DNA from 2 places in the Thalassospira sp. SN3W genome. Region 2 is predicted to be linked to the other one. Evidence: riboswitches for the same ligand, from Rfam matches in the RefSeq annotation. Region 2 holds a riboswitch; the other holds the start of a gene.
What was found. Region 2 has a riboswitch for glycine ahead of gcvT (glycine cleavage system aminomethyltransferase GcvT). Riboswitches for the same ligand answer to the same signal wherever they lie in the genome.
Positions count from the first base shown of each region.

Region 1: another riboswitch for glycine. It lies ahead of P8T57_RS11305 (L-serine ammonia-lyase); the one in region 2 lies ahead of gcvT (glycine cleavage system aminomethyltransferase GcvT).

Region 1 is NZ_CP121124.1:2,506,547-2,510,933, reverse strand. Features, by position in the region: gene P8T57_RS11315 (hypothetical protein) at 1-73, shown strand, start outside; gene P8T57_RS11310 (dihydrofolate reductase family protein) at 80-613, opposite strand; gene P8T57_RS11305 (L-serine ammonia-lyase) at 766-2,181, opposite strand; glycine riboswitch at 2,252-2,379, opposite strand; glycine riboswitch at 2,383-2,482, opposite strand; gene gpmI (2,3-bisphosphoglycerate-independent phosphoglycerate mutase) at 2,757-4,349, shown strand; gene P8T57_RS11295 (peptidoglycan DD-metalloendopeptidase family protein) at 4,330-4,387, shown strand, end outside.
Region 2 is NZ_CP121124.1:1,408,906-1,413,292, reverse strand. Features, by position in the region: gene P8T57_RS06360 (homoserine kinase) at 1-181, opposite strand, end outside; gene ispH (4-hydroxy-3-methylbut-2-enyl diphosphate reductase) at 214-1,161, opposite strand; gene P8T57_RS06350 (hypothetical protein) at 1,428-1,982, shown strand; glycine riboswitch at 2,219-2,342, shown strand; glycine riboswitch at 2,346-2,448, shown strand; gene gcvT (glycine cleavage system aminomethyltransferase GcvT) at 2,506-3,618, shown strand; gene gcvH (glycine cleavage system protein GcvH) at 3,709-4,080, shown strand; gene gcvPA (aminomethyl-transferring glycine dehydrogenase subunit GcvPA) at 4,084-4,387, shown strand, end outside.

The DNA of each region.
Region 1 (4,387 bases), 1.1 Mb from region 2:
GCAAAGCAGTGCTGTTAATGCCCTACGCGAACTTTCCTCAAAGATTACCGAAAAACTGGAAACGCTTAAGTAACCGGCTTTAACGCAAATCATACTGCATGCGCACGACACCGGACTTGTAGTGCTCCGATGCCACCAGTTTCAGTGTCGTGCCCACAGCATCCCTGCCAAACAGCCGGATGCCATCACCGAGAATTTCGGGGATGATGAACATTTCAAGCTGATCGACAAGGCCGCCAAACAGGAATTGGGTCACAACACTGGCCCCACCGACGATCCAGATATCGCCGGTATCGGACCTGTCATCGCGAAGCTGGCTTGCCAGTTCCACAAGACTACCGCCATAGGCCTCTGTATTGGCCGGGCGGTTATCGGGCAAATCGCGCGATGTCAGGACAATCGTGCGGCGATCTTCATAGGGCCAGTCGCCAAATTCCATCACCTGATCAAAGGTTTTTCGCCCGATGATCAGTGTTCCCACGGTGCCCAGAAAGCCCTCGAAATCGAACTCGACCGGATCGAATTGATCAAGCCAGTCAACCGCGCCATTGGCGCGCGCGATATAGCCATCCAGACTGACCGCGATATAGATGCGGAACAGTTTCTTTTTCATGCTTTGCCCAACCTGTTCGGGGTCTTTGCCCCGTTTTTGATTTCTCAATGATATCAGATTGCAGGCGCAAGGTGGCAAGAATCAGGCCGGATGAAAAACACCCCCGAAACGGCGGCTTCGAGGGTGTTTGGTCGGTATTTCAAACTGTCAGCTCAACATTCGACCACGTTGACATTGACTGCCAGCCCGCCCTGACTGGTTTCCTTGTATTTGCTTTGCATATCAATGCCGGTCTGGCGCATGGTTTCGATCACCTTGTCGAGTGACACGGTATGCTGACCATCGCCGCGCATCGCCAGACGGGCAGCATTGATCGCCTTGACCGCCCCCATGGTGTTGCGTTCGATGCAGGGTACCTGCACCAGACCGCCAATCGGATCACAGGTCAGGCCAAGGTTGTGTTCCATGCCAATTTCGGCGGCGTTTTCAACCTGTTCGGGCGTACCGCCCATGACGGCACAAAGCGCGCCTGCCGCCATTGAGCAGGCCACACCGACCTCGCCCTGACAACCGACTTCGGCGGCAGAAATCGACGCACGCTTTTTATAGATCGAACCAATGGCCGCCGCCGTTAACAGGAATTCGCGTATTTTCCCCTGTGTCACATTGGCCCCGAACCGTTCGTAATAGCGCAGCACGGCGGGAATAACACCCGCCGCCCCGTTGGTCGGGGCGGTCACGACGCGCGAACCGGCAGCATTTTCTTCGTTAACCGCAAGGGCATAAAGATTGACCCAGTCGATCACGGTCAACGGGTCCTTAAGCCCCGCTTCTGGCCGTTCCGTCAGCTCAAGGTAAAGTTTGCGCGCACGCCGTTTGACATTCAGCCCGCCGGGCAGGATGCCATCGGTTTTGCAGCCACGCTCAATACAATCCATCATCGCGCGATGCACGCGGTCGACAAATTCCTCGGTCTCGTCAGGTTCACGCCAGCTTTTTTCGTTTTCGGCCATGACTTCGGCAATCGACAGCTTTTCCTTTTTACAGATCGCCATCAGTTCATCGGCCGAGGAAAAGGGATAAGGCAGCGTGATATTATCGCCGGAATATTCCGCCCCGCGATCATCGCCCGAGACGATAAACCCACCCCCAACCGAAAAATATTCCTGTTTGTGCAAAACAACACCGTCACGGTCAAAGGCGGTGATCCGCATGCCATTGGGATGTTCGGGCAGGCTTTCGGTCATATGGAAAACAAGGTTGGTATCCCGGTTGAAAGCAACCGGATGCGCGCCGTAAAGCTGTAATGCGTGATCTTTATCAATCGCATCCATTGTCGGTGCGATCCGGTCGGGATCAACCGAACGCGGTCGTTCCCCCGAAAGCCCCATGATCACCGCGGTATCGGTGGCGTGCCCCTTGCCGGTCAGGGCAAGCGATCCGTAAAGATCAACAATTACCGAGCCGATTTTTTCCAAAAGATTCCGGGCTTCGAGTTCCAGACAGAACCGATAGCCCGCGCGCATCGGGCCGACCGTATGCGAACTCGATGGGCCTATGCCGATGGTATAAAGATCGACAACGGAAAGATTAACGTCTTGCGGACGCTGCTTATTTTCTTCGGTCAAATGGGCCTCCCACGGCTCTTTGTCATGCGGATCAATGCCACATGACGTTATAGAACCGGTGTCTTGCCCCCTCTGTCCCTTGACCTGAGATTGTGCGCCCTGTTGCCAAAAACAAAGAAGTCTTTGACGCCATGGCTTCATCCTTCGGTGGAAATATGGTGCCGGGCGTTGGCCCCGTACCGCTTTCTCTCTCCAGAGCCTCAATCCGCAACGGTCCATCTGCCTGAGAGTTTTCGGGGCTATTGCTCCTTCGGCGCCGATCTGATCGCGGGATCAAAGCGGGCTCTCCCATCGCGGTTATTCGAGGTATCACCGTAACGCCCGAGATTACAGGCAGGTGATGATCCTTGTCAAAAAGCGACTTTGCAAGCACACAAAAAATACCCGGTCGGAAGGCTGTTCAATACCGGCATTCATGATAGATTGCGCGTTGAAAATGCTATGATTGGCAGCGTCTGATGGCGGACCCACCGCGCCCGGCGTCTTTGTACGGATGGCAAAATTACCGGAAAATAACCATCTTTACCGGTAATTCAGCCTTTTACCTTATTTCGTGTACTTTAGTTCGTGGGATTATGATTGTGACTGTATCAAATACCGTAAAGCGCCCGCGTCCGGTGGTGCTGTGCATTCTGGATGGCTGGGGTTATCGCGAGGAAAGCAAGGACAATGCGGTTGCATTGGCCAATACCCCTGTTTGGGACGCGCTTTATGCCAACAATCCGACCGGCTTTCTGAAAGCCTGCGGTCTTGATGTCGGCCTGCCCGAAGGACAGATGGGCAATTCCGAAGTCGGCCATATGAATCTTGGTGCCGGCCGGGTTGTGATGCAGGAACTGCCAAAAATTGACGAGGCTGTCAAAACCGGTTCGATCGCAGATACCGATACGGTCAAAAAGGTTATCGCCAAGCTGAAAGAAAGCGGGGGTGTCTGTCATATCGCGGGGCTTCTGTCCGAAGGCGGGGTGCATTCCCATCAGGCCCATATGGCTGCCCTTGCCAAAATCATCGCATCGGCCGGTGTGCCGGTAAAAATCCATGCCTATCTGGATGGCCGCGATACCGCCCCCAAAAGTGCCGCCAAATTCCTTGAAAAATTCCGCGCACAGATTGGTGATGCCAATGTTGAAATCGTGACCGTTACCGGGCGCTATTACGCGATGGACCGCGACAATCGCTGGGAACGCGTCAGCCAGGCCTATTTCACGATGGTAAAGGGCAAGAATTACGCCGATGGCCGCACCGCTGAAAGTGCCGAAGGCGCAATCAGGGCAGCCTATGATGCCGACACCACGGATGAATTCGTTCTGCCGACCGTGATTGGCGATTATGCCGGCATGAAAGACGGCGACGGGATTTTGATGACCAATTTCCGGGCCGACCGCGCGCGTGAAATTCTGGCCGCGATCTGCGCACCGGACTTTGACGGGTTTAACCGTGGCACCCCGATCAGATTTGCCGTGCAGGCCGGTATGGTTGAATATTCATCCGACCATGCAAAATATATGGATGCGATCTATCCGCCGCAGGTGTTGCCAAATATCTTTGGTGAAGTCGTTTCCAGGGCTGGCATGAAGCAGTTGCGCATCGCGGAAACCGAAAAATATCCGCATGTGTCCTTCTTCTTTAACGGCGGCGAAGAACAGGTTTTCGAGGGCGAAGACCGTATTCTGGTGCCATCGCCCAAGGTCGCGACCTATGATTTGCAGCCGGAAATGTCGGCCCCGGAAGTGACCGAAAAGCTGGTGGCGGCGATCAGGGCTGAAACCTATGACGCGATCATTCTGAACTTTGCCAACCCCGACATGGTCGGCCATAGCGGCATTTTGTCCGCCGCGATGAAGGCCGCCGAAGCCGTCGATACCTGCCTTGGGCAGGTTGTTGATGCGGTTAAATCGGTGGGCGGCGTGATGTTCGTTACCGCCGATCACGGGAACTGTGAGATGATGGTGGATCCGGAAACCGGCGAGCCGCACACCGCGCATACGCTTAATCTGGTGCCGACCATTCTGGTGAATGGACCCGAAGGCGCGACACTGGAAAATGGTCGCCTGGCCGACGTGGCACCGACTTTGTTGCAGCTTCTCGGGCTACCGCAACCGGCGGAAATGACCGGCAAACCGTTGATCAAGGGTTTGAAAGGGAATGATGCGCTTCTTGCGAACTGATCTGCGTTCCAAGACCGCCCTGCCTGCGCTGGCTGTGA
Region 2 (4,387 bases):
CATCGGGGTTCACACGCTTTTCATACAGGGTCAGGATGAAGGATGCCTGATCGGTCTGAAGCAGGAAGTTGGTATTTTCGACACCCTCGGCGATTCCCTTGAACGAAATCACATTGCCGATATCGTATTCGGCAACAAAACGGGCGATATCTTCGTCAGAAACGTCGGTATAGACGGCCATGGGATATCCGGATTTCCTGCATCAGGGCGGGGTTAGCTGGCAAGCTGGCGGGGCAGCTTGAAGGTGACGTTTTCATTGGTCAAAGTCAGGGTTTCGACCGTGACGTTATAACGTTCGCGGCAGGCATCGATGACTTCCTCGACCAGAATTTCCGGGGCGGATGCGCCCGCGGTAATGCCAAGCGTCGAAATGCCGTCAAGCTTGGACCAGTCGATATCCTTGGCGCGTTCGACCAGAACCGAACGGTCACATCCTTCGCGTTTGGCTACTTCGACCAGTCGGTTCGAGTTTGACGAGTTTGGCGCGCCCAGAACCAGAATGGCATCGGCGTCGGTTGCGATCAGCTTGACCGCGTGCTGGCGGTTGGTGGTCGCATAGCAGATGTCTTCTTTCTTCGGGACCTCGATCGCCGGGAAGCGGCGTTGCAGGATCGAGATGATCTTGGCCGTATCGTCCAGCGACAGGGTGGTCTGGGTCACAAACGCAAGGTTTTCGGGGTTTTCGACCTGAAGGTTTTCGGCGTCTTCTTCGGTCTCGATCAGGGTCATGCTGCCCGGTGGCAACTGCCCCATGGTGCCGATGACTTCGGGATGACCGGCATGGCCGATCAGAAGGATATGTTTGCCATCTGCATGGTGGCGTTCAGCCCCACGATGGACCTTGGACACCAGCGGGCAGGTCGCATCAAGATATTCAAGCTGGCGGCTTTCGGCGGCTTCGGGGACCGATTTCGGCACACCGTGCGCGGAAAAGATTACTGGCACGCCATCCGGGACGCTATCGAGTTCATCGACAAAAACAGCGCCCATATCGCGCAGGCGGTCGACCACGAATTTGTTGTGGACGATTTCGTGGCGGACATAGACCGGCGCGCCATACTTCACCAGCGCCTTTTCGACGATCTCGATCGCACGATCCACCCCGGCACAGAAACCGCGCGGGTTGGCAAGAATGATCCGAAGGTCGGCTTTGTCAGACATGATACGGGTCCGAATGTTCATGATGCGCGACACCAGCCGCGCGATTATTCAAATGTCTTCGTTACATAACCTGCCAGCACCGTGCACGCAATGACAGACACCGTGTAAAGATGCATGTTCAGCTATGTCCGGCCATGTATTTACGCCGCATACCGCGATTTGAAACGGAAGCGGGTTGTGTCGCCATATCGGAGCGAATAGACTGCGCGCGGTTGTGCCCATGGTGGGGGATGACCGCGAATTTGACCAGTTCTATAGAGGCTTGGATGACGATTGCGAACGGACTGCGGCGTGTTTGTGCATTGGGTTTGGTGTCGTTTGCCGGTTTTCTGGCGGCGTGCAGCAGCAACCCGTTCGAAGAGCAGCCGGTTCCGGCATGTCCGCGGGCCTTCCTGCCCAATGATACCGCCCGACTGGTGCAGTTCAGCGGTCAGGGCAAAGACCTGACCGATGTGATCCTTGAAGCCGAATTTGGCGGTTATCTGGGTGATTGCGGCTATGACCTTGATGACAAGGTGCTGAACGTCGTGATCAGCCCGGTGATCAATGCCGAACTGGGCCCGGCCGCACAGGGGCGCAACGCAAAACTCCAGTATTTCGTAGCACTTAAGGACCCGTCTGGCGAGTTTATCCAGAAGAATCTGTTTGATGTTCAGATGGCGTTTCCGAGCAATTTGAACCTGGCGCGCTATCGCGACGAGCAGGTGACTTTGAACGTGCCGCTGGATGATGTCTGGGCCGGTCCGGACTATGAAATTTACCTTGGTTTCCAGCTGAGTGCCGATCAGCTTGATTACAATCGGCGCTTCGGAAAAAATTAATAATCCCGCCTATTATTCATTTTTGGTGAATAATCAAATCCCGCCCGCCTCGCGTGGCGGGGTTTTCGTTTTTGAACAAAAGTTCGTTTTCGGTAATCCTCATACAAAATAATGGGCATTTGCCGGAGGGGCTAAAAAAGGGCTTTTAATCCTCATACCAATGGATGGGGTGGAGAGGATATGATTTTTGGGGCTGGTCTGGTCGGATTCAAATCCGTATAAGGAGGCATACCCAAATGATCCCCGTGGGAGAGTGCCACGGTCTTGATCGATGTGCGTGATTACATCGATAGGGATTGCGCGGACGCCGAAGGAGCAACCACCCCGGAAACTCTCAGGCAAACGGACCGCGGGGAGATGGGACTCTGGAAAGCAGGCGGCATCGAACATGGATGTGCGCCTCGCCGAAGATGTAAGCAGACCGGTATTCAAACCGGCTGTGATTCTTTCAGGCTCCAAGACAGAGGGGGACGTGGTTGGCCACTGGTCGGCTATGTTTCGCAACGACTGTCTGGAGACCTTGATGGCCGATCATCAAACCGAACTGCTGAAAACTGCCCTTTATGATTTGCATGTGGAACTGGGTGCCAAGATGGTGCCGTTTGCCGGATACGACATGCCGGTGCAATATCCGCTGGGGGTGAAGGGCGAACATCTGCATACCCGTGCGAAGGCCGGTCTGTTTGACGTTTCGCATATGGGGCAGGTCCGCCTGACCGGTGAACATCGCGTGGCCGAGCTTGAAAAGCTGGTGCCCGGTGACATCGCGATCCTGAAACCCGGCCGCACCCGTTATTCCGCATTCACCAATGACGATGGCACGATTTTGGATGATCTGATGATCACCAATGCGGGCGACAGCCTGTTTCTGGTGATCAATGCCGCGTGCAAGGATGATGACATTGTCCATATGCGGGCCAATCTGGATAACGGTGTGGAGCTGATCGAGATTGATGACCGCGCATTGATGGCCTTGCAGGGCCCGGATGCCGCCCGCGTGCTGGCGCGGTTTGCACCCTCGGTTGCCGATATGAAATTCATGAGCTTTGCCGAGATCGATATTGCCGGTATCGCGTGCTTTGTCACCCGGTCGGGCTATACCGGCGAAGACGGGTATGAGATTTCCGTGCCGAACGAGCGCGCCGAAGAGCTGGCGCGCAAGCTTCTGGCCGAGGAAGAGGTCGAGGCGATTGGCCTTGGCGCGCGTGATTCGCTGCGTCTTGAAGCTGGTCTTTGCCTGTATGGCAACGATATCGATACCACGACCACCCCGGTCGAAGGCGACCTTAACTGGATCATCAACAAGCGTCGTCGCGAAGAAGGCGGGTTCAAGGGGGCGGATGTCATCCTTGATCAGCTTGCCAATGGCGCGGATCGCAAACGTGTCGGGATCAAACCCGAAGGCAAGGCACCGGCGCGTGAACATACGGCTGTCCTGAACAGTGACGGTGAAGAAATTGGCGAAATCACCAGCGGTGGTTTCGGCCCGACCGTGGATGGCCCGATTGCGATGGGATATGTCGCAATTGAATTTGCCGCCCCGGGTACCAAAGTCGATCTGATGGTGCGCGGCAAGGCACGCCCGGCGGAAATCGTCGAGCTGCCGTTTGCGGCACATCGTTACTATCGCGGCTGATCATCAGAAAAAAAGAGTTCGGGCAGCGTTTGCGGCCCGCAAAAGATACCGAGATTTTAGAGACAACTGATCTTACAGGGACGAATTACCATGGCTAAAAAATTCTCGCAGGAACATGAATGGGTTGAATATGAAGACGGTGTCGCGACCGTTGGCATTACCGATTACGCCCAGCAGTCGCTTGGCGATATCGTTTATGTCGAGCTGCCGGAAGTTGGCAAAAAGCTGACCAAGGATGGCGATGCGGCGGTTGTCGAATCGGTCAAGGCCGCCAGCGACGTTTATGCGCCGCTTGATGGTGTCGTTGTCGAAGCCAACGAAGAGCTTGATGACAATCCGGCACTGGTGAACGAAGCCCCGGAAAGCGATGGCTGGTTCTTCCGCATGGAACTTTCCGATGAGTCCCAGCTTGATGAGCTGATGGACGAAGCTGCGTATAAAGACTTTGTCGAAGGCCTTTAAGATATGCGTTATCTTCCGCTAACCAGTGCGGATCGCGCCTCGATGCTTGAAACCATCGGGGCCGGGTCCGTTGACGAGTTATATAGCGACGTGCCCGACGGCGCGCTGCTGTCCGAGCCGGTCGATCTGCCATATCATCTTGGTGAATTGCAGGTCGAACGCGACATGGCGAAACTGGCCGCCAAAAACATCGGCACGGCCAGCGTGCCAAGTTTCCTGGGCGCGGGGGCGTATCGCCACCATGTTCCGGCCACGGTCGATTACATCATCCAGCGCGGTGAGTTTCTGACGGCCTATACCCCGTATC